DNA from 4 places in the Pectobacterium quasiaquaticum genome. Region 1 is predicted to be linked to each of the others. Evidence: predicted binding sites of a transcription regulator. Region 1 holds the regulator's gene; each other region holds the start of a gene.
The links. The regulator LexA, encoded in region 1, represses DNA repair genes until DNA is damaged. The targets are predictions, from matches to a motif close to TNCTGTATGTACATACAGNA.
Positions count from the first base shown of each region.

Region 2: the regulator LexA is predicted to act here: its motif matches at 3,970-3,989, upstream of IG609_RS08220 (DNA translocase FtsK 4TM domain-containing protein).
Region 3: the regulator LexA is predicted to act here: its motif matches at 5,462-5,481, upstream of uvrA (excinuclease ABC subunit UvrA).
Region 4: the regulator LexA is predicted to act here: its motif matches at 3,517-3,536, upstream of uvrB (excinuclease ABC subunit UvrB).

Region 1 is NZ_CP065177.1:568,801-576,428, forward strand. It holds gene plsB (glycerol-3-phosphate 1-O-acyltransferase PlsB) at 1-1,830, opposite strand, end outside; gene IG609_RS02675 (diacylglycerol kinase) at 1,959-2,324, shown strand; gene lexA (transcriptional repressor LexA) at 2,435-3,043, shown strand; gene zur (zinc uptake transcriptional repressor Zur) at 3,178-3,687, opposite strand; gene IG609_RS02690 (pirin family protein) at 3,827-4,525, opposite strand; gene IG609_RS02695 (LysR family transcriptional regulator) at 4,638-5,534, shown strand; gene IG609_RS02700 (glutathione S-transferase family protein) at 5,615-6,610, opposite strand; gene IG609_RS02705 (DoxX family protein) at 6,719-7,114, opposite strand; gene IG609_RS02710 (YqjK-like family protein) at 7,388-7,628, opposite strand, start outside.
Region 2 is NZ_CP065177.1:1,768,313-1,775,940, reverse strand. It holds gene lolA (outer membrane lipoprotein periplasmic chaperone LolA) at 1-185, opposite strand, end outside; gene IG609_RS08220 (DNA translocase FtsK 4TM domain-containing protein) at 432-3,911, opposite strand; gene lrp (leucine-responsive transcriptional regulator Lrp) at 4,026-4,520, opposite strand; gene trxB (thioredoxin-disulfide reductase) at 5,105-6,067, shown strand; gene cydD (heme ABC transporter permease/ATP-binding protein CydD) at 6,305-7,628, shown strand, end outside.
Region 3 is NZ_CP065177.1:3,623,095-3,630,722, reverse strand. It holds gene IG609_RS16630 (ABC transporter ATP-binding protein) at 1-145, shown strand, start outside; gene IG609_RS16625 (carbohydrate ABC transporter permease) at 169-1,167, shown strand; gene IG609_RS16620 (carbohydrate ABC transporter permease) at 1,176-2,228, shown strand; gene IG609_RS16615 (LacI family DNA-binding transcriptional regulator) at 2,228-3,265, shown strand; gene IG609_RS16610 (GNAT family N-acetyltransferase) at 3,352-3,810, opposite strand; gene IG609_RS16605 (hypothetical protein) at 4,188-4,670, opposite strand; gene ssb1 (single-stranded DNA-binding protein SSB1) at 4,755-5,318, opposite strand; gene uvrA (excinuclease ABC subunit UvrA) at 5,569-7,628, shown strand, end outside.
Region 4 is NZ_CP065177.1:2,772,548-2,780,175, reverse strand. It holds gene bioB (biotin synthase BioB) at 1-274, shown strand, start outside; gene bioF (8-amino-7-oxononanoate synthase) at 314-1,471, shown strand; gene bioC (malonyl-ACP O-methyltransferase BioC) at 1,452-2,213, shown strand; gene bioD (dethiobiotin synthase) at 2,206-2,886, shown strand; gene uvrB (excinuclease ABC subunit UvrB) at 3,646-5,658, shown strand; gene IG609_RS12745 (VOC family protein) at 5,687-6,118, shown strand; gene yvcK (uridine diphosphate-N-acetylglucosamine-binding protein YvcK) at 6,094-7,026, opposite strand; molybdenum cofactor riboswitch at 7,438-7,586, shown strand; gene moaA (GTP 3',8-cyclase MoaA) at 7,574-7,628, shown strand, end outside.

The sequences.
Region 1 (7,628 bases):
ATAGTACGTCATCAGTACCGCCTGCTCGCGCGGCAGAATGATGATATCGCCAATGCTATCCTTCTCTACTTCAAATTTGTTCATGCCCAACGCGTGTTCCAGCAGTTCATCCGCTGTCTTTTTGGGCACCGTAATATCTTTGTGGTAAGGCACCTGACGTAGCAGTTGCAGATAGCAATCCAACTGCTCGTGCATTTGTTCGCGCGTGAGTGAACGCTGGCGCGAGGCTAATAAGGCCGTAGAGCACAGGTTCATCGCGTTTGCTGCCGCAGAATTGTTGATGCGCACCATGATATCCATAGAGATATCCTGCACCGTCGGCGTTAGCCAACTCGGACGCTGTGCTTCGATGGGATCGATCGCGTCACGCCATTGCGGAACATGCTGATTCAGATAGGTTGTCAGCGGGAGGGGTTCGCCGAAGTTCACATAACCCTGACCCAAATTACGCAGTTTGCGCAAACCTCGCACCATCTGCATAAAGCCTTCTTTTTCCTTCACCGCCCCGCGCAGCTCTTTCGCATAGGTGCCGACTTCCATTACATGCTCGTAGCCGACATAAATCGGTACCAGCGTGATGGGGCGCGTGCCGCCTCTGAGCATGGCCTGAATGGTCATGGCCAGCGTACCGGTTTTCGGCTCTAACAGACGGCCCGTGCGTGAACGTCCGCCTTCCATGAAGTATTCAACCGAATAACCTCGGGCAAACAGCTCACCCAGATATTCACGGAAAATCGTGGAATACAGCTTGTTGCCTTTGAAGGTACGGCGAATAAAGAACGCGCCAAGACGGCGGAAGATCGGCCCCGCTGGCCAGAAATTAAGGTTGATGCCAGCGGCGATGTGCGGCGGCACTAAGCCTTGATGGTACAGGACGTAGGACAGCAGCAGATAATCCATGTGGCTGCGGTGGCAGGGCACATAGACAATGCCGTGACCATCCTGCGCCAGTTGGCGAACGCGTTCGGCGTTATGGACGTTAATCCCTTGATAAAGACGGTTCCACGTCCAGCTTAATACGCGATCCGACAGACGCACGGCCTCATAGGAGAAGTCAGCAGCGATTTCTTCCATCAACGCAATTGCATTCTGCTGCGCTTTTTCAGTAGAAATCTTCTTACTGCGCGCCTCATCGTCTACGGCTTTCTTGATCGCTTTGGAATCCAGCAACTTGTTAAACAGTTCCTGACGCACTGGCAAGCGCGGCCCAACTGCCGCCAAGCGTTGGCGGGAGAAGTGCATACGTGCGACACGCGCCAGTTTGTGGGCTATGGTTTTGTCAGTACCATGCTCGGTCGCCATATAGCGTAGTGATACCGGGCTGGAGAAGCGGACAAAGCTGTCGCGGCCTAGCCACAGGACGGCGAAGAATTTCTCGATACCGTTGAGCAAGCGCAGGTGTGGTGCGGCCTGAGCGTGACCTTCCCGACCCGGAGAACGTCCAAACATCACAGAAACCGGCACCATCTGTACGTCTAAATCTGGATTGGCACGATGCAAATCCAGATAGTCGTGGAACAGCTTGACGGATTTCTGTTTGGGAACGTAATAGCGGAAGACGCGCGGCCCGTCATTGATAAAGACGTGGCTAGGCAGTTCGACGCCATCGAATTCGAACGGCTGCGAGGGATCGGGTAGCCCCAATGCCAGGCATTTCGCTCGTAGCGTCAAGAGATCCGCCTGAGAGTTATAAGGCAGAACATAGAGTATAGGACGTGAGGGATCTAACCCCAGCTCGACCACCGGATCTGCGGGAACAACTTTGCTCTTCACCAGCAGTTTCAGTGGGAGATTCAATAATTTATAGTAAATTTTACGCCAACCTGACATAACAACATGGAGCCTCTTGTTAGCAATGCGCCGCAAGGATACCAGAAACTGCGCCGGAGATCTGTGGTGATGAGACAACGTAAGCGCGTTAAAATGCGAATTATTTAGAGTCTAAAAATGGAGGATAAATGAATAAAGCAACGGGGATGACCCGGATTATTAAGGCGACCGGTTATTCCTTTAAGGGGCTGAAGCAGGCGTGGCAGCATGAGGCGGCATTTCGTCAGGAAACGATACTGACCCTTGTCGGCGTCATTATCGCGTGTTTACTACCGATTACGCTGGTCGAGAAATTGCTACTGATCGGGTCTGTGGTACTGATTATGCTGTTTGAGCTGGCCAATAGCGCCATTGAAGCCGTGGTCGATCGCATTGGTCTCGAGCACCACGAATTATCCGGTCGGGCGAAAGATATTGGCTCGGCGGCTGTCTTTGTTGCCATCTTGTTAGCTGCTGTCGTGTGGGGCTGCATCCTCTGGCAACATTTTGCCTGACGGCACGCATAAATGAGTAAAAGTCAGGGGCTTTGCCGATATCTTCATTTCCAATTGTGGCTTACCTGTATATACTCACAGCAAAACTGTATAAACAACCAGGGGGCGGAATGAAAGTATTAACAGCAAGGCAGCAGCAGGTTTATGACCTGATCCGCGATCATATTGCGCAAACCGGAATGCCGCCAACGCGTGCGGAAATTGCTCAACAACTGGGGTTTCGCTCTCCTAATGCGGCTGAAGAACATCTGAAAGCGCTGGCGCGTAAAGGTGTGATTGAAATTGTTTCGGGCGCGTCTCGTGGTATTCGTCTATTGATGGAAGAAGAGACGGGTATTCCTCTGGTTGGTCGCGTGGCCGCAGGTGAACCGCTGCTGGCACAGGAACATATCGAATGCCGCTATCAGGTTGATCCTGCGATGTTCAAACCCAGCGCTGACTTTTTGCTGCGGGTGAGCGGCATGTCGATGAAAAATATCGGTATTATGGATGGCGATTTACTGGCTGTGCATAAAACAGAAGATGTGCGCAACGGCCAGATTGTCGTCGCGCGTATTGACGATGAAGTGACGGTGAAGCGCTTGAAAAAGCAGGGCAATACGGTACACCTCCTCGCTGAAAATGAAGAGTTTGCCCCGATTGTTGTCGATCTACGTCAGCAAAGCTTTTCGATAGAAGGCTTGGCGGTTGGCGTGATTCGTAACAGCGACTGGAGCTAACCGTTCCACAGTAATAGGAGATGCCCGAGTTTTTTCTGAATTCGTTCGTGCTTCTCAAAGAAAACGATAGCTTTTGGGCTATCGTTTTCTTTGTATACAACGTCCTGTCACGAAGGAGATTCCATCAATGGATACTATCGTTTTTTAATCGGAACGGTATGGTCGTGATCGCAATGGTCCGTCTGTTTGCATAATGCGACTTCCTGGCAGCTTCCGCACAACCCATGCGCTTCCACTACGCTATGACGCAGCGTAAATCCCGACTGCTGTGCCAGACTACGCAGCGTTTCTTCCACACCTTCGGTTTGACGTTCCGTGACTTGCCCACAGCGGTCGCAGATGAAAAGGGCAGATGTATGGCTGTGGTCTTCGATATGGTGACACAGCACGTAGCTGTTGTTTGATTCGACGCGATGAATGAAGCCTTGTTCCAGCAGAAAATCCAGCGCGCGATAGACAGTCGGCGGTTTCGCCTGAGGTTCGGAAACGCGCAGCAGATCCAGCAGGTCATAAGCGCTGATAGCACCCGACTGCTGTGCCATAAGGCGTAAAACCTCTAACCGCTGTGGCGTGAGACGCACAGCGCGCTGCTGACAAATCTGTTCAGCCTGGGCAAGAAGTTTGTCCTGTTGGGTTGAATCCATTGTCATATCACCCTGACGCATTGAGGAACAAGACGGATATCTTACCACGACTGAATAAAAACGCCGAACTGGCGGCGTTTTCCTGCGAAAACCACTTCCTGTAAAAACAACTCTCTGCAAAAAACAACGGACAGAAGCGCTACACGACCAGATCGATGAGCAGCGCCCGCAAAGGCGACTCTGCCTGTAGCGTCAACGCCGTTTCTTCCTTAATGAAGGCTCCGTCGCCGCAGTGCAGTGTTTCACTGTTCTGGCTGCCTTTTACCGCCATTGAACCGTGAATCAGTTGGAGATACGCCTGATTTCCCTGTAGCGCGATTGTGCTTTGCTCATTCTGCTGGAGATCGACATGATGAACCCAAACCTGCTGGCGCAGTTGCAGGCTATTGTGCTCACCTTCCGGTGAGGCAAGCAGCGTATAATTTACTGAACTCAGCCCCATGCGCTGCAACGGGCTGTTTTCTCGCGTTTGGCAAGCATTCAGCCATAATTGCAGCCGCGTCAGCGGTTTGTTGGCGTTGATATTATGTTCGCTATAGCTGACATTCGGCTGCGTGGCGAGCAGCAGCACATCTCCGGCTTTGGCCTGAATGTGGCAGCCGTTGCTGTCGCGGTATTCCGCTTCGCCCTGAAGAATAATATTCAGAATATCAACCCGTGGATAGGTTCGCGGCTGAAATGATGCCCCTGGAGCCAATACTTCCTGATTGAGCACGCGCAGAGACGCGTAGCCCAGCAGCTGTGGGTCAAAATAGTGACCAAAAGAAAAGGTATAGCGCGCCTGCAACCAGCCATAGTCGGCCTGGCCGCATTGACCTGCTGCTCTTCGTGTGATCATAATTTTTATCCCCCAGAGAATTATTTATTGAACTGATAGTAATTGTGTGGACGTTGGATTGTTAGCTAGTTAATCTGGTGGGTATATTCAAAATTCCTGAATGAGTACGAAGATGGCGAGAGAACGAGCACTGACGCTGGAAGCGTTGAGGGTGATGGATGCGATCGATCGTCGTGGCAGCTTTGCCGCTGCAGCAGACGAACTGGGTAGGGTGCCTTCTGCGCTGAGCTATACCATGCAGAAACTGGAAGAAGAGTTAGATGTAGTGTTGTTCGATCGTTCTGGACATCGTACTAAATTCACGAATGTTGGGCGGATGCTGCTGGAACGTGGTCGTATCCTGTTGGAGGCCGCGGATAAGCTCACGACGGACGCAGAGGCGCTGTCACGCGGTTGGGAAACGCACCTGACGATTGTGACGGAGGCGCTGATCCCGACTCAGCGAATTTTCCCATTAATCGATAAACTGGCACTTAAAGCCAATACGCAGGTATCGATTCTGACGGAAGTGCTGGCTGGGGCATGGGAGCGTCTTGAGCAAGGGCGCGCCGATATTGTGATTGCGCCGGACATGCATTTTCGTGCGTCTTCTGAAATGAATACCCGCAAGCTGTACACAATGAATAACGTTTATGTCGCCAGCCCAGATCATCCGATTCATCAGGAGCCTGAACCGCTCTCGGATGCAACCCGAGTGAAATACCGTGGGATTGCGATGGCGGATACCGCGCGTGAACGCCCGGTACTGACCGTGCAGTTGTTGGATAAACAACAACGTCTGACGGTGAGTTCGCTGGATGATAAACGGCGTGCGCTGTTGGCGGGATTGGGCGTCGCGACCATGCCGTATCAGATGATTGCGCAAGATATTGCCGAAGGGCGTTTGCTGGTGATTGGACCGGAGCATCAGATGGAAAGCCAGATTATTATGGCGTGGCGGCGAGACAGCATGGGCGAGGCGAAATCTTGGTTCCTGCGTGAGATTCCGAAACTATTGAACCAACCTTAAATTCCGCGCATTTTGCGGCAAGGTGTTCTCCACACCTTGCCGCACTATTTCACTCCTGCTTAGCGAAAATCGGCCAAAACCTAGTATAAATCGACAAACGTCTTATCACGCTCGTGGGGCTGGTTCAGATCTTGCTCTGGACCCAGCGAAATCACGCCATGCGGATTAATCGTGCCGTGGCTACGGTAGTAGTGGTGACGAATATGCGCCATATCGACGGTATCGGCGATGCCGGGCATTTGATAAATATCACGCAGAAAACCGAACAGGTTGGGATAATCGCTCAGGCGATATTTATCGCATTTAAAATGCGTGTGATAGACCGGATCGAAACGGATCAACGTCGTCCACAGCCGCAGGTCGGCTTCGGTTAACTGCTCACCTGTCAGATAGCGTTGTTTTGCCAAAATGCGTTCCAGATCGGAGAGCGCAGCAAAAACGGTTGTGGCGGATTCATCATAGGCTGACTGGCTTGTCGCAAAACCGGCTTTGTAAACACCGTTGTTGACTTTGTCGTAAATCCAGCCGTTCAATTCGTCAATCTGAGCACGTAGCGCTTCTGGGTAATAATCTCCCGCCGTTGCCCCTACGCCATCAAAAGCGCTGTTCAGCATGCGGATGATATCGGCGGATTCGTTACTGACAATGGTGTGCTGCTCGGTATCCCACAGGACAGGCACGGTCACCCGACCGCTGTAGTCTGGCATAGCGTGCAGGTAGAGCTGGTAGAGGAATTCGTGCTGATAGAGTGAGTCACCCGTCGCGGCTTCAAAATCGGTACCGAACGTCCAGCCATGATCGAGCATGAGTGGATTAACCACCGAAACGGCGATGTGATCTTCTAACCCTTTCAACTGTCGCATGAGCAGCGTGCGGTGCGCCCACGGGCAGGCAAGCGAAACATAGAGATGATAACGGCCGGACTGGGCAGGAAAGCCACCTTTGCCGGTGAGGCCGGGTGCGCCATCGGGCGTTACCCAGTTGCGGAATGCGGATTCTGAACGCTTAAAATGGCCGCCGGTAGATTGGGTTTCATACCAGGTATCGTGCCATACGCCGTCAACCAGTTGTCCCATAAATCCCCCCGTTAGTGAGTGATGATAAAACAACGGCAAGCCTTATATGCTTGCCGCCTCATTCGGTATTCGACTATTAAGTGTAGTACAGGCCGGAAAAGGCTCGTCTTACCACTTTTTGCCCAGCAGGCGGTCGATACTGAATGCGCCTGGGCCTGTTACAGCCAGCAGGAGGTAGCCGCCAGCGATGGTCAGGTTTTTCATGAACATCAGTTGGTTCATGCCTTCTGCAAAGTTAGAGTGGAAAATCAGTGCAGTCAGCAGCGTAAAGCCCGCAGTGAACAGCGCGACGGTACGTGTCAGCAGACCGAACAGCACCGCGAGGCCACCACCCAGTTCCAGCAGAATGGTCAGCGGCAGCAGGAAGGTTGGTACGCCCATCGCCTGCATGTATTGTTGTGTGCCCGCATAGGCATCACCCAGCTTACCGTAACCTGCAACGATAAACAGAGTCGGCATTAAGATACGTGCAACCAGCAGTGCAGTGCTTTCTAAATTTTTCATCATCTCTCCAATTGATTTTGTTGTGGGCTATATCGCCCTATTGTGTTTGTTGTAGCAGGTGTGGTCTGAAAACCTGGCCCGCCATCAGGTTATGGGCAGATAGTATAGAGAGATGATTTGCGCTGCCAGCGAGTATAATTGTTGTTTTATTTCAGAAAAATTGATGTTCAGTTAGTTAGGCAAGAATACGCTGTGATGGCGTGAGCGCGTTAGGTAAAAGTCAGATGAAAAGTGGTGTATAGATAAGGCAGATGGCCGAGGTGATAGGAAGGATTACGGACGTGGCTCAAACGTTTTACGGACGAGCCTGAATGTCCCCCACAGCCCGACGAGGCGGCGTCCCCAGCGGATCATGCGGCTAGGATGGCGCACGCCATAGAGCGCCACGAGGCTGGAGCCCACGATCCAGTATTTACGCCACTGCATCAGGCTTTGCCAGCCGCGATCGTAACGTGCGGTGGTATCCAGCCAGTGTTTTTTACCTGCTGATAAATCCAGCCGCTGCTGCTGTATC
Region 2 (7,628 bases), 1.2 Mb from region 1:
AACCACAGTTCGCCTTCCCCTTCCTGTACCGCTGCGCCGTCAGCGCTGGTGACTTTCTGGCTGAAATTGGCGTGGAAACTGCTGACTTTATTGAGGCGACCCTGCAAATCTTTTGCCGCATCCGCATAGACAGCGGTTGAGGTAACACCTGCAATCAGGCAACTGATAGCTAACCACTTTTTCATACGCATAATCCTTTGAATTTCTTGATATAACGAACCTTCATCTATCGAGGTCAGACGCTTTACATAGCGCCTATGTTCTTTACAGATCGGTGTTATTCGTCGAGCTACATTATCTATAGATCTATGTTATCTGAACCCAGTCGAACGGTGATAGGTGAATTATCTGCTTATTGCTGCTTTTACGCTTCTTTGCATAAGGGCTGCTTAAGCAGCCCTTAGTAGATGACGTCAATCAATACTGCATTTTCATTCCATCGATGGCGGTGCCAATACCTCACGGTTACCATTGTGTCCTGGAGCGCTGACAATACCCTGCGCCTCCATTTGTTCAACAATTCGCGCAGCGCGGTTATAGCCGATTCTGAACTGACGCTGTACGCCAGAGATTGATGCCCGACGCTTATCGACCACAAACTCTACAGCCTGATCGAACAGCGGATCGAGTTCTTCATCACCATCAAGACCAAGGTTTCCTCCTTCAGCATCGTCGCCACCGCTAACAATATTATCGATATATTGAGGGCGACCACGCGCCTTCCAGTCCTGAACGACGGCATGAACTTCTTCATCACGCACAAAAGCGCCATGAACACGGACAGGTATCGAGGAGTTAGGCGCCATATACAACATATCCCCCATCCCCAATAGCGACTCAGCGCCACTTTGATCGAGGATAGTCCGTGAGTCGATTTTACTGGAAACGGTAAACGCGATACGCGTCGGGATGTTTGCTTTGATCAATCCGGTGATGACATCAACTGAAGGACGCTGCGTCGCCAGCACCAAGTGGATCCCCGCAGCACGCGCTTTTTGTGCCAGTCGGGCAATCAATTCTTCAACTTTCTTACCCACCGCCATCATTAAGTCAGCAAATTCATCGACCATCACAACAATATACGGCAGTTTTTCCAGCACCGGCGGCGTCATATCCATACTGTCACTCGGTTTCCAGAACGGATCGGGGATCGGACGGCCCATTGCATTTGCCGTCATCACCCGTTCGTTGTATCCCGCCAGATTTCGTACACCAAGCGCTGACATGAGCTTGTAACGGCGTTCCATTTCACCGACACACCAGCGTAATGCATTGGCCGCATCCTTCATGTCGGTCACGACTTCCGTCAGCAAATGCGGAATACCTTCGTACACCGAGAGTTCCAGCATTTTCGGGTCAATCATGATAAAGCGTACGTCTTCTGGCGTGGCTTTATACAACATACTGATGATCATGGCGTTAACGCCGACCGACTTACCCGACCCTGTCGTACCCGCAACCAGCAGGTGTGGCATTTTCGCTAAATCGGCAACGACAGGTTCACCCGCAATATCTTTACCCAACACAATCGACAGCGGCGATGGATTATCTCGGAACTGATCGCAGTCCAACACTTCTCGCAGATAAACCGTCTGGCGATGTGCATTCGGCAACTCCAGCCCGACGTACGGTCGGCCGGGGATAACCTCAACAATACGCACCGCGACAACCGACAGCGAACGTGCCAAATCGCGCGACAAATTCGAGATACGAGCCGCTTTGACGCCCGGAGCCAAATCCAATTCAAACCGTGTGATCACCGGCCCGGGAGAGTGATCGACCACATCAGCTTTTACCCGGAAATCAGCCAGCCGCGCTTCAATCAGTCGCGCCGTCTGTTCCAGTGCAAAATTATCAACAGGCGCTTCGCTAGCCGGCGGTGGCGTCAACAAATCCAAGATTGGCAGCGGCGTAGTCGGCTTCTGCAGCGGTTGTTCATTACGCATCAGGAACGGATGAATCAAGCCATCCATTGCAGGATGATGCGTTGGTGTTGCCACATTTTCCTGTTTCGCGGCCTCAACAGGCGCTGACGCTGGCTGCATTGGCTGACTAAACGCCAACGGGTTGCGATCATCGTCGTCGTCCTCATCTTCACCAGCATGCATCGGCGGAAGCTCGGGTTCAGAACGGTAAGACGGCGGTGAATACGTGGACTCGCTGAACGTAGTCGGTTCAGGCTCGCGCTCATTCTCCGCGCTAAACGGCGAGAATGAAAAAGCGCTGTACGATGTAACAGGGTTTGGCTGAACAGGCTCGCTGACCGCCGCCGCCGGTGCTATCGGAGCAGGAATTTCCTCATCGCGCTGCAACACACTGTCGTCATAACGTGACTGCTGCTGTGCTGCGAAATCTCTGGCTAGCTGCGCTTGCAGAAGCGCGTCTTCATCGTCTTCCTGTAACGGGTATTCATCACCGTAACGCTGACGTTGCTGATCCAGATACGCTTGCTGCAATGCCGCTTCCTGCTGGGCGAGGTCATCCGGAGTCTCTTCCTGATACACGTCGTTCGCCAATTCCGTTTCTGCACTACCATTCTGCGCCTGCAGCCTTGCTTGTTCTTCAGCCAGCCGCTGCGACGGTAGTTTGATTCCATATGACGCCAGCTCGCGGCGAGTAGGAATACGTACTGGATTAGGACGCGGCAGTTCAGGCCCTACGCCGCGTTTAATCTGCGGATTATCATCGCCATCGGCACTGAACGCAGGCATAAACGTGCTGTTCGTATTGAAATCCGTATCGCGTGCCGGTTGTAGCGGCTCAGCAAAAGGTTGAATCACAGGTGCCGAGACAATCGGTGGTACAGCACTCTCTCCATAACTATTGCCATAAGATGCATACGCACTGCTATGGAGCTCAGGTGAGGTTGCAATCTCTGGCATTTCAGGGATTTCAAACGAATACAGCGGTGGATTTGGCAACGGCGTCGAATCACTCGGGGATGGAGTAACTGGCGGCACAATGCCAGACGATGAACCAGAGAATACTGATTCTGGTAATGCTGAATCAGACGCTGCCACATCAGACAATGTGGACCCTGCCACCGGCGTTTCAGCGGCGAGAGCCGGTTGTGTCACCGTCGGCGCGCTATCGGTTAACGGTGATGAGGCTTCTATATTATTGTCTGCTATCGTGTCGTTTGCCGCATCAGCCACGGAAGGCGCAGAAAATAGAACGTCATCGTCATCACGCTGTTGTGTTACGGCCTCACCCGACGCCTCATCGTGACGCAGATTAAGCGCATCGCGCTCATCCTCTTCACGATCGTGTTCTTCGCGGTAGTCCTCGTCGCGGCGTGAACGGTTTGACATAAACGTCAAACAACCCAAGACACCCGCGCCAATTTTTTCAGCGATCGTTAACCATGACCAGCCGGTAAACAGCGTTAACCCGGCCCCCCACACGCACAGCAGAATCAGCGTTGCGCCCATGCTGTTAAAACGTGGGATCATTGAGCTGCTCAACAGGCTTCCCAACACACCACCGGAAGCAAAATAGTAGAGATCGTCAATATTCAACGCAGCCAAACCACAAGAGGTCAGGATCAGCGCCAATGTCCCAATCAGGCGAAGTGAAAAGGTAAAGTAGTCAATAGTCTGGTTGTTATCACGCTGGCGGAAGGCGACCCAGCACAGAGATAACATAATCGGCGGAATAGCGTAGGCCAGCACACCAAAAATGAAGAACAGCGTATCCGCCAGCCATGCACCTGCTACACCACCAAGGTTGTGAATCGGTTCATGCCATGCAGTCTGTGACCAACTGGGGTCGGAGGGGCTGAAACTGAGTAGTGCGACACTAAGATAAACCGCAAAAAGTGCCACAACGATTAAAATCGCTTCAAGCAAACGACGTGTTCCACTGAGCTTTTTCAGGGTAACGTCTTTATCTTCTGTATATTCCTGGCTCAAGAGTCTCTCCAGGGGCCTGTAAGGTTTATGACAAAGCGCCGAGAAAACCCGGCGCTGGGACTGTATAAATTCACAGGAGTGTAGCTGAATTTATCGGGTTTTGCACCCACACGTTTATCGCGTCTTAATGACCAGACGGTTGCTTTGCTTCACTTCTTCCATCACCACATAGGTACGAGTGTCATTTACGCCCGGCAAACGCAGCAGCGTTTCACCCAGGAGCTTACGATAAGCGGACATGTCTGGCACACGCGTTTTCAACAGGTAGTCAAAATCACCGGAAACCAGATGACATTCCTGAATTTCTTCCAGTTTTTGCACCGCAGCATTGAACTGTTCAAATACATCAGGCGCGCCGCGGTTTAGCGTTATTTCAACAAAAACCAGCAGTGACGCATCCAGATAATGCGGGTTTAGCAGCGCTGTGTAGCCGTTAATGAAGCCCTGTCTTTCCAGACGACGTACACGTTCCAGACAAGGCGTTGGCGACAACCCAACACGTTTGGAAAGCTCGACATTGGAAATACGCCCATCTTTTTGCAATTCATTCAGGATGTTACGATCAATACGATCGAGATCTTTTCCTGGCCGTTTCTTAGTGTCTACCATTTATTATTGTCTCTCTTCACTTTTCCCTGCACCCGCTTTACCCCGATAGACCTCATGTATCAGAGCTACCCTTAAAGAAGACACGCTGCCTATTTTGTATATCAACAGTCATTAACTTCTCGTTATCGCCCCACGTATTGCTTACCCGCGAAGAAGACCATCACGTCATATCCGTGGCCCAAAGGTCTACCTGCGCAAAAACGAATAAAAAGCCGAGCTTTTAACTGTTCACATACAAAAAATTTCCTCTTACCCAGATGTTTTCGCAAATGCACAGCCGATTGTCAAAGCAAAACAACGAAAATCAGAAGAAACTGCCAGATTGGATAAGCCAGAGTCCTTCGTCAAGGTGACTTCAATCATTTTACTTATGAATGTGGCTGATTTTTCAGCGATTTGTCGTCGCCATCGCCATTAACGATTAAACAAATAGCCAGCAACTTTTCTGCATACTTTTTTTACTCTTGTAATTTCCTTACAATCATTCGCATTGTCCGTGGTAGAGACTGTTTGTAATAAGGAGACGTGTTTGTCGTAGAGACCGTCCATATAAACATTATCCGCCGTCATGAAATGAGGAAAGCATGGGTACCGTTAAACATCACAAGTTATTGATTCTGGGTTCAGGCCCGGCTGGCTACACTGCCGCAGTGTATGCTGCACGGGCGAATCTACAGCCAGTATTAATCACTGGCATGGAAAAAGGCGGTCAGTTGACGACCACGACCGAAGTAGAAAATTGGCCGGGTGATGCCGATGATTTAACTGGCCCGCTGTTAATGGAGCGTATGCATGCACACGCGACCAAATTCAATACTGAAGTGATCTTCGATCATATTGAACGTGTTGATTTACAGAACCGTCCCTTCCGTTTATTCGGTGATAGCGCCGAATACACCTGTGACGCGCTGATCATTGCCACGGGGGCATCGGCTCGTTATCTCGGTCTGCCGTCAGAAGAGGCCTTTAAAGGCAAAGGAGTTTCTGCCTGCGCAACCTGTGACGGGTTCTTCTACCGTAATCAGAAAGTCGCTGTAGTTGGCGGCGGGAATACCGCAGTAGAAGAAGCTTTGTATTTGTCTAACATCGCTGCGGAAGTGCATTTGATCCACCGTCGCGAGACGTTCCGTTCAGAGAAAATTCTGATCGACCGCCTGATGGACAAAGTCAAAAACGGCAACATCATCCTGCATACCAACCGTACGCTGGACGAAGTGCTGGGCGATGACATGGGTGTAACCGGTGTCCGTATCCGCGATACGCAAAGCGACGCAGCGGAAGAACTGGAGCTGGCTGGCGTGTTTATCGCTATCGGCCACAGCCCAAATACGGCCGTGTTCGGCGATCAACTGGAACTGGAAAACGGTTATATCAAAGTGCAGTCCGGTATTCACGGCAACGCGACACAGACCAGTATTCCTGGCGTCTTTGCCGCAGGCGACGTCATGGATCACATCTACCGTCAGGCCATTACCTCCGCAGGTACTGGCTGTATGGCGGCACTAGATGCTGAACGTTACCTTGACGGGCTGACAGTCAACAAGTAATACGCTGCTGATAACGGAGCGGCAATGGCCGTTCCGTTTTCTTCACTTTTGGTTTACTTTCCGCAACACAAAATTGATCGTCTCACCCATTTCCCCTCTCCTTTTCGTTTGCAGCGCGCCCCTGTCGCGGTAACATGACGTCATTCTGCGTGATAGAAGATAATTTTGTTAACTAACGGTTGCATGAGAGTTATTTTCTGTTAAGTCCATTTCTGCAATATAACGAACTGGTGCCTGATGAAAAAAACCAGACAGCAAGAACTGACCGCCTGGCTGAAACAGCAGAGTAAGCTGGCGCAACGTTGGCTCCGGATTTCACTCCTGCTTGGATTCCTGAGCGGTGCATTAATCGTGGCGCAAGCCTGGCTGTTAGCGGCACTGCTTCATGCCTTGATTATCGAGCATGCTACTCGCGAATCCCTGCTTTCCCCCTTCCTTCTGCTGATCGCCACATTTATTCTGCGCGCACTCAACAGCGTGTTACGCGAGCGTGTGGGTTTTCTTTGCGGACAGGCCGTTCGACAGCAAATTCGTAAGCTAGTACTGGACCGATTACAACAGCTTGGTCCTGCTTGGGTACAGGGCAAACCGGCTGGCAGTTGGGCAACGATGATTCTTGAGCAGGTTGATGATATGCAGGATTACTACGCCCGCTACCTGCCGCAGATGTATCTTGCCGCGCTGATTCCTCTGCTTATCTTAATCACGATCTTTCCGCTCAACTGGGCCGCAGGTCTGATTCTGTTTCTAACCGCTCCTCTCATCCCGCTTTTTATGGCGCTGGTTGGCATGGGCGCGGCAGATGCCAACCGACGTAATTTTCTGGCGCTGGCACGCCTGAGCGGACACTTCCTCGATCGCCTGCGCGGGATGGAGACTCTGCGTCTGTTCCATCGTGGCAAGGCTGAAATTGAAGAAATCCGTCATGCCTCCGAGGATTTTCGTAGCCGCACGATGGAAGTGCTGCGCATGGCGTTTCTCTCATCAGGCGTGCTAGAGTTTTTCGCCTCCATTTCAATCGCCGTTGTCGCCGTATATTTCGGTTTCTCTTATCTCGGGGAACTGGATTTTGGTCATTACGGCATGGGGGTGACGCTCTTCGCTGGCTTTCTCGTATTGATTCTGGCTCCAGAATTCTTTCAGCCTTTACGCGATTTGGGCACCTTCTATCATGCCAAAGCTCAGGCTATCGGGGCAGCAGAATCGTTGGTGACTTTTTTGTCAGAGGAAGGCGAAACGGTCGGCTTTGGCACACACGAGTTCAGCAGCGATAACGCCATTGCTATCCGGGCGGAAGATCTGGTTGTCCTCGCGCCGAATGGTACACCGCTGACCCAACCGTTGACGTTCGATATTCGTGCAGGTGAACGTATCGCGCTGGTCGGCCTCAGCGGAGCAGGAAAAAGCTCGCTGCTGAATGTGCTGCTGGGATTTCTGCCCTATCGCGGTTCACTCACCGTCAACGGTCAGGCATTGAACACGTTGACGCCTGAATCATGGCGCAAGCAGTTAAGCTGGGTCGGACAAAATCCCCACCTACCGGAACAGACGCTACGCAGCA
Region 3 (7,628 bases), 1.4 Mb from region 1:
CATTGACGATGAGATGATTGTCCATCTGGCGCAGCACCGTGAGTTCGCCGCAGGCGAATCGGTGTTCGTCCGCTTTCCACCGGCGTATTGCCATCTGTTCGACGGCAAAACGGATGACACATTGCCGCGTTGTACCGAGCACTAATTATCGCGACGGGAGAGGACGACATGAAAAAGATTGCCTTACTGCCCGCAGGATCGCTGCTCGACAAGCTGGTCACGCCAGTGGAAAAAGCGGTGAATCTGCTACAAAAACTCGGTGGCCGCAAAGTGATGCCGTGGTTTTTTATCGCGCCGAATATGCTGCTGTTCGCCGTTTTTGTCTTCATTCCTATTCTGCTGTCGGTGTGCTACGCCTTTACTGGCGGCACCAATATCCTGCTGTGGGAACGCCCTTACGTTGGCGTGGATAACTTTTCCACGCTGTTGAGTTGCGGCAACTACGCCGAGCCATCCACCTGTGAACAGGATCTGTTCTGGACCGGCGTCTACAACACCGTGTCGTTCACCTTTTTCAATGTGCTCTGCACGCTGCTGGTGGCGCTGGTGACGGCGCTGATCCTCAACCGCAAGATTATCGCCCGTGGCTTTTTCCGCGCCATGTTCTTCTATCCGGTGCTGTTGTCGCCGGTGGTCGTTGGTCTGATCTGGCAATGGTTCCTTAATCGCAACGGCCTGCTGAATCTGGTGCTGTCATCGCTGGGTGGGCAGCCGATTACCTTCCTGCTCGACCCGACGCTATCGCGTTTCTGGGTGGTGTTTGTTTCTGTCTGGTTTCACGTCGGGTTTTATACCCTGATCCTGCTGGCCGGATTGCAGGCGATCCCGCGTGATATCTATGAAGCGGCGGCGGTGGACGGCACCTCGCGCTGGCGTGGTTTCTATCGCCTGACGCTGCCGCTGCTGGCACCGAACATTCTGGTGGTGGTGATTCTGCTGACCATCCACAGCGTGCAGATCTTCGATGAAGCCTGGGTGCTCACCAACGGCGGCGGCCCCGGCACGGCCAACAGCTTTATCGTGCAGTACATCTACCAGACGGCTTTTTCGTCAAACGCGTCACTCTACGGGCTGGCTTCGGCTGCCTCGGTGTTGATGGGCGTGGTGTTGATGATCCTGACGGCGTTGCAGTTCCTGCTGACGCGTCGGCTGGAAGGGAAAAAATAACGGGAGCCATGATGAAAATAATCGCATTTCTCACCCGTACCCGTCATCCGGGGCGCATTCACATCACGGATATCATGAGCTGGGTCTGGCTGGTGGTAGGTACGTTGCTGGTGATGATTCCGGTGATGTGGGCGGCGATGTCGTCGTTCAAAACGCCTGCGGAGATCAACCGTTTTCCGCCCAGTTTTCTGCCACAGGCGGCGGATACCATCACGTTGCCTGAGTACCCGAAACCGCTGGAGTTGTGGCAGGTTAAGCAGGACGACGGCGAAGCGAAAACCATGGCGCTGGTCAGGCGCATCGGCCTGATCGCGCAGATGGTGAACCCAACTGCGCCCAGTGAGGTGGTGCGTGTATCGACGAAAGATCTGGTGCCGATGAAGGCCTTGCATCTGGAGACGGAGAACTACACGACGCCGATAACGAAGTTCCACTTTGCCACCTACCTGAAGAACACCGTATTCGTGACGGTGATCGCGACGCTGCTGACCCTGTTGCTCAGTTCGATGGCGGCGTTTGCACTGTCGAAATACGAGTTTCGCGGGCGCGGTACGGTGCTGACGCTGTTTCTCTCCACCATGATGATTCCGCTGTCGGTGGTGATGGTGCCGACGTTCCTAGTGGTGATTGGCCTGAACATGGGCGATAACCTGTGGGGCGTGATTATCCCTACGGTAGCGACGCCGACCGGCGTATTCCTGCTGCGGCAATACATGCTGACGATCCCCGATGAGCTGATCGAAGCGGCGCGTATCGATGCCGCCAGCGAGTTCCGTATTTACTGGAAGATCATTCTGCCGTTAACCGCCCCCGCGCTGGCGGTGCTGGCGATCTTCTCGGTGATCTGGCGCTGGAATGATTTCCTCTGGCCGCTTATCGTCCTCTCCAGCCAGGAGAACTTTACGCTACAAATCGGGCTGAATGCGTTTCAGGGGCAGTTCTCGGTGCAGTGGCACTATATACTGGCGATGACGATGCTCTCGCTTCTGCCGGTGACGGCGGTGTTCGTCTTCCTGCAAAAATACATCACGACGGGGATTGCCAACACGGGGATGAAATAATGGCGACACTCAAGGATATTGCCGACCGCGCCGGGGTTTCCATCAGCACGGTTTCCCGTGCGCTGAACGGGACGGCACCGATCAGCGCCAAAGTCAGGCAGCACATTATGGCGATTGCCACCGAGCAGGGTTATCCGCTGCATAAAGTGGGCAAAGCGGCCATCGCGCAGACGGAGCCGCTGCGCCACATTCTGCTGGCGACGCCGCGCAATCTGATGCTGGAGAGTGAGTACAATCTGGTGTCGCTGACGCTGATCAACGCCCTAAAAACGCTCTGCCTGCAACGTAATATCCAGTTGCGTCCGTTTCTGGGGGAGCACGACACCATTAACGAACAACAGTTGTTGCGTGAGCTTCAGGGCGGAAAAGAGAGCGGCATTCTGATTGTGAATGACGATCACCCGACGCTGCTGAACGCCGTTGCGGAAAGCGGGATTCCGGCGGTGCTGATCAACGGTGAAGATCCCTCAATGCGCCTGAGCAGCGTCACGCCCGCCAACCACTACGCGGCGGCGGCGGGCGTGCGTTACCTGATCGAACAAGGGCATACGCGGATCCTGCATCTGACCTGGACGTCGCGCATGACGATCAAACAGCGCGAGCGCGGCTATAGAGATGCGCTCATGCAGGCGGGCATTGCGGTGGATGAGGATTTGATCCTCTCGCTGCCGGATTTCCATCCGCGTACCGCGCGTGATGCACTGCTGCGCTGGCTGACGGCTAACCCCGACAGGCTGGGCGTCACCGCGATTTTCTGCGCCGCGGATAATCAGGCTATCGGTGTGATCGACGCGCTGTATCAGCATGGGCTACGAGTGCCGGAGGATATTTCCGTCATGGGCATGGACGACATTCTGCCGTTCGACATGCTACCCGTTTCGCTCACCACGGTGCATCTGCCGTTTGAGACCATCGCCCGCGCGGCGCTACAACTGCTGGCACAGCAAATGACGCCTGCACAGGCGCTGGGTATTGCCCAGCGCACCGAGCTAGCCGGACAGGTGGTGGTCAGAGAATCGGTGCGGCGGGTAGGGTAGGCGGGCGTTATTTACAGGGAAGTTTCATCCCGCATAAGCACTATAGTTTCTGCATAAATACTATTTTTTATGCATAAATACGATAGTTAAAGCGGCATTCTATATTCTATAACACCGGGTTTTTCCGCGATCCAATCATAAAGTCGCTGGGCGGTTTTATTGGTTTCCTGAGTATGCCAATACAGCCGATCGCAGCTTTTTTCCTGTGCCTGTTCTCTCACGTATTCAATCAGTTTTTTGCCAACGTTTTTACCGCGAGCGGTGGGGGTAACAAACAGATCCTCTAAATAACAATAAGAGTTTACTCCCCATGTTGAATCGTGAAAAACAAAGTGTACGAAACCAATAATGTGCGACCCTTCCCGCGCCACGGCGCAATACACGGGAATCTCGGCTTTAAAAAAACGATCCCAGGTGACTTCCGTGACCTCATCGGAAAGCTGCACCTTATAGAATTCCTGATAACGCTTCCAATAGGGCAGCCACTGCTCGTGATCTTCTGGCTCAACGGAATTAACAATAATTTCTTGGTCTCTATTCATCATCTTACTCTCATATTATCGTGGATAAGTGCTGGCAATCAGGCTGATATGTACCGGAATAAAATAGCAATCAAATAGATGGATATGCCCCTCCACTTATTGAGAGATAACCAGACCAATTCGTTTAAATTCCCACGGTCTGAGCCTGAACAGGCCGTGGGTTTTGCCGTAGTGTTAGCGGGCTGTTATGGTCATATCCCACGTTTGGTCTCCGGTGCGCCAAGTGAAAATGAATGCAAACGGCTTTATGGCGGCAGGTTATTTCGCAGAATGGAGGACGGCTATGTGGTGTTTATCCATACGGCGGATTGTCGTACAGGTAGCCTGTGCAGCGGGCGGAATAAATTTTAAATAAAGAAAATGTAATGGGTGTTATTACATTATTTCATGCCAAAATTAAGTGGTGGTAATTCACCATGTGATTCCATATAGTTTTTGATAAGTTTGTACTCTAATGATTTCGGTTCATCAAGTGTGGAGAAATAAAAGTCGATAACAATCTCATCTTGATGTTTATGGTGGGAAAGAAAATACATAATCCTGATATTCGTTTTTTGTGTTCTTAGACTAAGTTTTTCATATAAATCAACATCAGGAGTGGTCATATCTGATTGATGATTGTAGTTCTTGAAACGTTTTCTGAAACTATCGGTAGTGCAACCTATCTTTAATATAGGGCTGGTTCCTATTAATCGAGGGATCGGATGCTGTTGATATCGGATAACGTAGGCACCAATTTCTTCAGGGAAACCAGAAATATCAATTTTTTTCCTCTCTCGGGTTTGCGAAGAATATCCATTGCTATTTTCAATCAGAATTAGCGGTAGTGTCAGTGTTGGCACATGGTCAATATTTTTGTTCATGGTGTTACGAGCTTTCCATGCAAAATGGCCTGGATATTCAGGCCATTAAATAAATATATTAGTAATTATTCTAACTAACGCAAATTAGAACGGAATGTCGTCGTCGAAATCCATTGGCGGTTCGTTGCTTTGTGCTGGGGAATTATTTTGTGAGGAAGATGAGTTCTGGGCCGGACGCTGTTGAGACTGCGCGCCGCCGCTGAACTGGTTGCCGCCCTGCGGCTGCTGAGGTTGACCCCAACCGCCTTGTTGCTGACTGCCACCTGCATTGCCACCGCCTGCTGGTGCGCCGCCGCCCTGGCGTCCACCCAGCATCTGCATGGTGCCGCCGACGTTAACGACGACTTCGGTGGTGTAGCGCTCTACGCCAGCCTGATCGGCCCATTTACGGGTTTGCAGTGCGCCTTCGATGTAAACCTGAGAGCCTTTGCGCAGGTATTCGCCCGCGACTTCTGCCAGTTTGCCGAACAGCACGACACGGTGCCATTCGGTCTTCTCTTTCTGCTCACCGGTTTGCTTGTCACGCCAGCTTTCCGACGTAGCCAGCGTGATGTTGGCAACTGCACCACCATTCGGCATATAGCGGACTTCTGGGTCTTGACCCAGATTCCCGACAAGAATCACTTTATTAACGCCTCTGCTGGCCATGCTCGTCTCCTGATGAATCGGTAGATTTATTTTCTAAGTCTAAACGATCAATCTTACCATGTGGAAAACTCTCTGTCATACCTGCGAAATGGCTTCAGAAATGAAAGTAAAATTTGCAGCGTTTGCAAGGTAAACGGGTTTAATACTGGATATTCATTCAGCCTTGTTTGTGCCATAATTGCTCGTTTCGTACCGGTTCTCTCTCTTCGAGAGGCGATGACAAACCGTTTTTATTCCGGGAAGTGTGTGAATGGATAAGATCGAAGTTCGTGGTGCTCGTACCCATAATCTCAAGAATATCAACCTGATAATCCCTCGTGACAAGCTGATCGTAATCACCGGTTTGTCGGGGTCGGGTAAGTCATCGCTGGCGTTTGACACGCTGTATGCCGAAGGGCAGCGGCGCTATGTGGAATCCCTCTCCGCCTATGCCCGTCAGTTTTTGTCGCTGATGGAAAAACCGGACGTCGATCATATAGAAGGGCTGTCGCCCGCCATCTCTATCGAACAGAAATCCACCTCGCATAACCCGCGTTCCACGGTCGGGACGATTACCGAAATTCATGACTACCTGCGCTTGCTGTTTGCTCGCGTGGGTGAACCGCGCTGCCCCGATCACGATGTGCCTCTGGATGCGCAGACGGTCAGCCAGATGGTGGACAACGTGCTGGCGCAGCCGGAAGGCAAGCGCCTGATGCTGCTGGCACCGATTGTGAAAGATCGCAAAGGCGAACACAGCAAGACGCTGGAAAACCTGGCCTCGCAGGGCTATATCCGCGCCCGTATCGACGGCGAAGTGTGCGATCTGTCCGATCCGCCGAAGCTAGAATTACAGAAAAAGCACACCATCGAAGTTGTCGTTGACCGGTTTAAAGTGCGCGAAGATTTGGCGCAGCGGCTGGCAGAGTCGTTTGAAACCGCGCTGGATCTGTCCGGCGGTAGCGTGGTGGTCGCGGATATGGACGATCCGACGCAGCCTGAACTGCTGTTCTCGGCGAACTTTGCCTGTCCGGTGTGTGGCTACAGCATGCACGAACTGGAACCGCGTATGTTCTCGTTCAACAATCCGGCGGGCGCGTGCCCAAGCTGTGATGGTCTGGGTGTGCAGCAATTCTTCGATCCGTCCCGCGTGGTGCAAAATGCCGAGCTGTCGCTGGCGGGTGGTGCGATTCGCGGCTGGGATCGCCGTAACTTCTACTATTTCCAGATGCTGCGCTCACTGGCGGAGCATTACAAATTTGACGTCGATGCCCCATTTGAAAGCCTGAGTGCCGCGGTGCAGAAAGTGATTCTGTACGGCTCCGGTAAAGAGAACGTCGAATTCAAATATATCAACGATCGCGGCGACACCTCGGTGCGTCGTCATCCGTTTGAAGGCGTGCTGCACAACATGGAGCGCCGCTATAAAGAGACGGAATCCACAGCGGTGCGCGAAGAGCTGGCGAAATTCATCAGCAACCGCTCCTGTGCCAGCTGCGGCGGAACGCGCCTGCGTGAAGAAGCGCGTAACGTGTTCGTTGAACAGACGACATTGCCGCAGATTTCCGATATGAGCATCGGCCATGCGATGACGTTTTTCCAAAATATGAAGCTCAGTGGGCAACGCGCCCAAATCGCCGAGAAGGTGCTGAAAGAGATTGGCGATCGGCTGAAGTTTCTGGTGAACGTCGGGCTGAACTATTTATCGCTCTCTCGTTCGGCAGAAACGCTGTCCGGCGGCGAGGCGCAGCGTATTCGTCTGGCGAGCCAGATTGGTGCCGGGCTGGTTGGCGTCATGTACGTGCTGGATGAACCCTCTATCGGCCTGCATCAGCGTGACAACGAGCGCCTGCTGGAAACCCTGATTCACCTGCGTAATCTGGGTAATACCGTCATTGTGGTGGAACATGATGAAGATGCGATTCGTGCTGCCGACCATGTGATTGATATCGGCCCCGGTGCGGGCGTGCACGGCGGCCAGATTGTCGCAGAAGGCACGATGGAAGAGATCATGGCGGTGCCGGATTCCCTGACGGGGCAGTTCCTTAGCGGTAAACGCAAGATCGAAATCCCGAAACAGCGCGTGCCTGCGGATCCCACTAAAGTGCTGAAGCTGATTGGCGCCAAGGGCAATAACCTGAAAGACGTCACGTTGACGCTGCCGGTTGGACTGTTTACCTGCATCACTGGCGTGTCGGGATCGGGCAAATCCACCCTCATCAACGATACGTTATTCCCGCTGGCGCAGCGTCAGTTGAACGGCGCGACGCTGGCGGAACCTGCCGCTCACCGTGAAATTCAGGGACTGGAGCATTTCGATAAGGTGATCGA
Region 4 (7,628 bases), 2.2 Mb from region 1:
GGCTTCCTATGTCCGCCTGTCTGCCGGCCGCGAGCAGATGAGCGAACAAACGCAGGCAATGTGCTTTATGGCCGGTGCGAACTCCATTTTCTACGGCTGCAAACTGCTCACGACGCCAAACCCGAAAGAAGACAAGGATCTGGCGCTGTTCCTCAAACTGGGTCTGAATCCGCAGCAGACGGCGACCGAATACGGGGATAACCAACAGCAACAGCGGTTGGCGGAACAGCTGGTTAATGCCGATAGCGAGCAGTTTTATAATGCTGCGGTATAACCTCCAGCCTGCAAACCGCTGGATGAGGCGTGCTGAATCATGAGCTGGCAGCAACGCATTGACGCCGCGCTGGTACAACGCCAGCGCGATGATGCCTATCGTATACGGCGGGTGAATCAAGGCGGTAGCGGACGCTGGCTGATGCAGGGCGACCGCTGCTACCTGAATTTTTCCAGCAACGACTATCTGGGGCTGAGTCACCACCCGGAGATTGTACGCGCCTGGCAGCAGGGCGCTGAGCAATACGGTATTGGCAGCGGCGGTTCTGGGCATGTGGCGGGGTATACCGATGCCCATGCCGCGTTGGAAAGTCAGCTTGCCGACTGGCTGGGCTACCCGCGTGCGCTGCTGTTTATTTCCGGCTATGCCGCGAATCAGGCGGTGGTGGCCGCGTTGGCACAGTCAGAAGACCGTATTTTTGCCGATAAACTCAGCCATGCTTCACTGCTGGAAGCGGCCGCACAGTCACCCGCGACGCTGCGCCGTTTTAAACACAATCAGGTCGATAGCCTGCAAGTGCTGCTGGAAAAACCAACGGACGGTCAGACGCTGGTGGTGACCGAAGGCGTTTTCAGCATGGATGGCGATACCGCACCGCTGTCGGCGCTCCAGGCTCAGTGCCGAGCGCACGATGCCTGGCTGATGGTGGACGATGCGCACGGGATTGGCGTACTGGGTGATGAAGGTCGAGGGAGTTGTTGGCAACAGGGCGTTAAACCCGAACTGCTGATTGTCACGTTCGGCAAGGCGTTTGGGGTGAGCGGCGCGGCGGTCCTGTGCGCCGAACCGCTGGCCGAGTATTTCCTGCAATTCGCCCGTCATCTGATTTACAGCACCTCGATGCCTGCCGCACAGGCCTGTGCGCTGAGCGCGGCGGTCAACTGTGTCCGTCAGGGCGACGCGCGGCGCGATGCGTTACGACGCAACATCGCCCAGTTCCGCGCGGGCTTTTCCAACTCGTCCTATCAATTGATGGATTCACAGAGCGCGATTCAGCCGCTGATTGTTGGTGAGAATGTGCGGGCAATGGCACTGATGAGCCATCTGCGTGAACTGGGCGTGTGGGTCAGTGCGATGCGGCCACCAACGGTGCCTGTTGGCAGCGCACGTCTGCGCATTACGTTGACGGCGGAACACCAGCCGGAAGATATCAGTCGCTTGCTTACGGTATTACACCATGCTGACAGAAAACTATAACAAGCAGGCGATTGCGCAGGCGTTTGGGCGAGCAGCAGGGTGCTATGACCGCTTTGCCGAACTGCAACGCACCAGCGGAGAACGCCTGCTGGCGCTGATGCCGTCGCACAGCGGTTTACAGGTATTGGATGCGGGCTGCGGAACCGGGCATTTTAGCCGCCACTGGCGTCAGGCTGGTAAGAATGTGACTGCGCTGGATTTGTCGGTGGACATGCTGGCGCATGCCCGTGAGCAGCACGTTGCCGATCGTTATCTGGAAGGCGATATCGAAAACCTGCCGCTGGCGGATTGCTGTGTGGATATCAGCTACAGCAATCTGGCTGTGCAGTGGTGCGACTCGTTACCGCGTGCGCTGGCCGAGCTGTATCGGGTTACGCGGCCGGGGGGCGTGATGGCGTTTGCGACGCTGGCGGACGGTTCCTTAAGTGAATTGTCGCAGGCGTGGCAGCGTCTGGACGGCACGCAGCGGACGAATCGCTTTCTGTCGCTCTCCGCTATCGAAGCAGCCTGTCAGCCTTATCGCCATCACTTGGTTCAAGAACGTGAGGTCTGCTTTTTCCCTGATGTATTGGCGTTGATGAAATCGCTGAAGGGGATTGGTGCGACCTGGTTGCACGACGGGCGTACGCCGGGGCTATTGAGCCGGGCGCGTCTGGCGGCATTGTCTGCCCATTATCCGCAAGAACAAGGCGGCTACCCGCTTAGCTATCAACTGGTTTATGGAGTGATTTATCGTGATTGAGCGCTGGTTTGTGACGGGCACGGATACCGAAGTTGGGAAAACGGTCGCGAGTACGGCGCTGCTTCAGGCAGCGAATCAGGCAGGATACCGTACCGTAGGCTATAAACCCGTGGCGTCCGGTTGTGAAATGACGGTCGACGGCATTCGCAACAGCGATGCGCTGGCGCTTCAGGCCAATAGCAGCGTCCGGCTAGAGTATCAGGCGGTGAACCCACTGGCGTTTATGGAGCCGACGTCACCGCATATTATCAGTACGGTGGAGCAGCGGCCTATCCATCTCCCAGCGTTGTCCGCAGGCCTACGGGCATTAGAAACACAGGCGGATTGGCTGCTGGTCGAAGGCGCTGGCGGGTGGTTTACGCCGCTGTCAGAGCAGGATACGTTTGCTGACTGGGTGGTACAGGAACAGCTTCCCGTGATTTTGGTGGTCGGCATCAAGCTGGGTTGTATCAACCACGCGATGTTAACGGCCCACGCCATTCAACACGCGGGCCTGCGCCTTGGCGGCTGGATTGCGAATGACATCACGCCACCCGGAAAATGGCACCAGCCGTATCTGCACACGCTGCAACAACGCCTGCCCGCGCCGATGCTGGGTGAAATTCCTTATGTATCGGATCTTCAGCAGCATAATTTGGGGCAGTACATTGATATTACATTATTAGCGGAGTAATCATTTTAGCAAACCTTCGCCTGCATTTAATCAAGCACCGGTTTTTGTTGTTTTTTACCAGTATCTGTTTAATGTGGGTAAAATCTAATTTTTTATCTTTATCAATAGATAAAACCTTCTTGAATTTTTCTCTAATCCCCCGCTGTGCCTGACTTGTGGCATTTTTTCCCTCGGCTGTTTTTAGTCTTTTTCCGTCTAATCCTTATGCGATAAATCACAGAAAGAGTGTGAAGAAAATCCATATCAGGGGGAATCACGAATGAAGCGGGTATTTCTCTAACTCAGTGCTGATGCGGGGTTGTGGGAGTTATCCACCATTTCTGTGGATAACTATGTGAATTATGGATAGACAACACGGCCTAACCGAGAGCTGGCGCGGATTGCCGCCAGGTTGACGCTATTCTCCACGGTTTTTTTAATCTATTTATTATCATTCACTTAAGTAAAATCAAGCGTCTTGAACATCAATAATGCGTAGTTGCATAAATTAACGTCATCGGTCATCTCCGTATGTTACATTTTTACCAACTTTGGGGATAAATCATGATGATTTTATCTGGTAGATTGCAAACAGATGTGTTAGCAATTCATTGGTTGATTAATCGTCCAATCCAGCGATAATTTCCTTGATGCTGTTTTTATATCCAGTATTATTGCGGTGGCGAATTTCGTCATTGGCATTCAGAATAACGTTCCGAGCATCCACCCACGAACGTCGCATTGCGCGATGGGTAATAACGATAAGTAGCGTGCTTAACGATGAGTAAAGTATTTACACTTAATTCCGACTTTAAACCGGCAGGCGATCAGCCTGAGGCCATTCGTCGTTTAAAAGAGGGCCTGGAAGACGGGTTAGCGCACCAAACGCTGCTCGGGGTAACAGGTTCAGGTAAGACGTTCACGATCGCCAATGTGATTGCCGACCTCAATCGCCCGACAATGATGCTAGCACCCAATAAAACGTTGGCAGCCCAGTTGTATGGCGAAATGAAAGAATTCTTTCCTGACAATGCCGTCGAGTACTTTGTCTCGTACTATGACTATTATCAGCCAGAGGCCTACGTTCCAAGCTCGGATACCTTCATCGAAAAAGACGCGTCGGTTAACGAACATATCGAACAGATGCGTCTTTCTGCAACAAAAGCGCTGCTGGAGCGGCGCGATGTGATCGTCGTGGCTTCGGTATCCGCGATCTACGGTCTGGGCGATCCCGATCTCTATCTGAAAATGATGCTGCACCTGACGCAGGGCATGCTGATTGACCAGCGTGCTATTTTGCGACGCCTGGCTGAATTACAGTATGCCCGCAACGATCAGGCGTTTCAGCGTGGTACGTTCCGCGTGCGTGGTGAGGTGATCGATATTTTCCCTGCGGAATCTGACGAAATCGCGCTGCGGGTTGAACTGTTCGATGAAGAAGTAGAGCGGTTGTCGCTGTTTGACCCGCTGACGGGGCACGTCCTCCAGACGGTGCCGCGCTATACCATCTATCCGAAAACGCACTACGTTACACCGCGTGAGCGTATTTTGCAGGCGATGGAAGACATCAAGGTTGAACTGGCCGACCGTAAAAAGGTGCTGCTGGCCAATGACAAACTGGTGGAAGAGCAGCGGCTGAGTCAGCGCACGCAGTTTGATCTGGAGATGATGAACGAACTGGGTTACTGCTCCGGTATCGAAAACTACTCGCGCTACCTTTCTGGTCGCGGTCCCGGCGAGCCGCCGCCGACGCTGTTTGACTATCTGCCTGCGGACGGGCTGCTGGTCATCGATGAATCCCACGTCACCGTTCCTCAGATCGGCGGTATGTATCGCGGTGACCGCGCGCGTAAAGAGACGCTGGTTGAATACGGTTTCCGGCTGCCTTCGGCGCTGGATAACCGACCGATGAAATTTGAAGAATTTGAAGCGCTGGCTCCGCAGACGATTTACGTGTCTGCGACGCCGGGTAACTATGAATTGGAAAAATCGGGCGGTGAAGTGATTGATCAGGTGGTGCGTCCCACCGGATTGCTCGATCCCATCATCGAAGTGCGGCCTGTCGCAACACAGGTGGACGATCTGCTTTCCGAAATTCGTCTGCGTGCCGCGATTAACGAACGGGTACTTGTCACCACGCTGACCAAGCGAATGGCGGAAGACCTGACGGAGTATCTGGAAGAGCACGGCGAGCGGGTTCGTTATCTGCACTCGGATATCGATACCGTCGAGCGTGTGGAAATTATCCGTGATTTGCGCCTTGGCGAGTTCGACGTGCTGGTGGGTATCAACCTGCTGCGTGAAGGGCTGGATATGCCTGAAGTGTCGCTGGTGGCGATTCTGGATGCCGATAAAGAGGGCTTCCTGCGCTCTGAACGTTCCCTGATCCAGACAATTGGCCGTGCGGCACGTAACTTGCGCGGCAAAGCCATTCTTTACGGCGACAGGATTACGGCGTCAATGGCGAAAGCGATGGGTGAAACGGAGCGTCGCCGCGAGAAGCAGGAAGCCTACAACACCGAGCACGGCATTGTGCCGCAGGGAATCAATAAGAAGATTTCCGATATCCTGCAATTGGGCCAGTCGGCGAACAAGGGCAAAGGGCGCGGCAATCGTAAAGCAGCAGAGCCAGCAGCACGTTATGAACTGATGACGCCGAAGGCGCTGGAGCTGAAAATCCGCGAGTTGGAAAGCAAGATGTTGACGCACGCGCAGAACCTTGAATTTGAAGAGGCGGCCGCGCTACGCGATGAAGTACAAGCTCTGCGCGCACAATTTATCGCTGTATCTTAACGATGCAAGCGCTCACTGAGGATCAATGATGGATCAGACTATACCGGGTGTAGAAGTGCTGTTTGTGGCGGGTTTCGGACCGATCGTGAAATCACTTTCTGCCAGCCATGCGCTCTATGTTGATACGCTGAAGTTGCCGCTGAAGCCCGTTGCGGAAGGGAGCGACTATCTGGTGAGTGATGAGATGGAGGGCGTGAAGCATTTCGCGTTGTGGCCGCTGTCACAGGCTAGCGAGTCCTGTTTCGGGCACGGAAGTTGGCCTACGGATCTGCCTGAACCGCAAAGCTGGCTGGAGTTCGAAGTGGCTGACATGGTGGAAGCGACCAGTACGCTGAAAGCGCAAGGCTATGTGTTGCTGGTGGAAAAACGTCTTGAGCCTTGGGGACAGCAGGTTACGCGTTTCCTGAGTCCCGAAGGCATTCTGATTGGCGTGACTTATACGCCGTGGCTACGGGGTTGAGAGCCCAACAGCTGTAGCGCACGATCGATGGCCTGGCGCAGTAACTCACGGTCGTGATGGTGAGGAACATCTTCTGCGGCCAGCGCTTGCTGCACGACCAGTCGGCCGCCAATCTGGCTGATATCGACTTTGGGACCAACAATCGCGGCATCAACCACGGGTTTCCCTACCTTGTGTTCAATCCAAGATAGTTTCTCCACCAGCGTCAGGCGGGCTGCGGGGTTGCTCTGCTCATTGCCCAGATTACCGATGTACACCATGGGAGCGGGCGTGCGGCGGAGTGCCTGTGTCAGATCTTCCAGCAGCAACAGCGGCATCAGGCTGGTCAGAAAGCTGCCGGGACCAATCAAAATCAGGTCAGCCTTTGCGATGGCATCAATCGCCTCGCGCGTGGCCTGCACCGTCGGGTACAGCATCAAATCCTGTGGTAAGGCTGCCAACTGATCGATCTCGACTTCACCATAAACGGGGTTGCCCTGTTCATCAATTGCCATCAAATCGACAGGATGTTCGGACATCGGAATTAAAAAGGCGTCGACTTTGAGCAGGTTGCGAATCAGGTTAATGGCTTCCAGCGGTCGCACGCTCAGGTGGTCGAGCGCTTTTAGCATCAGATTACCCAGATTGTGTCCGGCAAGTTCCCCGTTACCGTTAAACCGATATTCAAACATTGCGGATGCCACGCTGGGCGTCGTAATGAGTTGATTCAGGCAGTTGCGGGTATCACCCCAGGCAATACCGCCTTCAGAACGACGGATGCGGCCAGTCGAGCCGCCGTTATCTGTCGTCGTGACAATGCCGGTTAGCCGTGAACCCAGGGAAGAGAGCGAAGACATCACACGACCTAAACCGTGTCCACCTCCGAGTGCGACAACCCTGTCGAGGTCGGCCAACGTGCGATTGCGCATAGAAAACCTTATGAATAAGCCAGAGGAATATGAATAACGTGTATATCCGTCATACTTCAAGTTGCATGTGCGTTGGCTGCGTTCAGTCACCCGAATCACTTACCTGAGTAAGCTCATCGGGATGCCTTCTCTTGCCGCCTTCCTGAAACTTGAATTATTTAGGGTATAAGAATTGTCGCTAAGGTAGCTGATTTCACCTTAAAACGCGAAAAATCCTCACGCAGGCATGACCTGAGACAATTTCTGCCGCGTATTTTTCCGTATGCTGTACACCATAAGATATTGAAAATTCGCTATATGTTTATTTATATATCGATTTTGAGAGTGGTTGACTGTGCTTTTTCGCAGTAGACTGCTTAATGAAATCACGATTCTTGACTAGTTATCTCGCGGCTGTTTAACGGATAACTGAGTGGAATCAAACTCCTAGCCTTGGTGCCTAAGTGATGCGCGTAGTGCGTGTGATACGGTGCCCTGGCCGTGGCCTTCGCGGTCACCAGGGTGCGAGGCAGAAATGCCTGCATCTCCCGTATTTGGAAAGGTGTTTATGGTGAGTCAACTGACTGATGCGTTTGCGCGCAAGTTCTACTATTTGCGTCTGT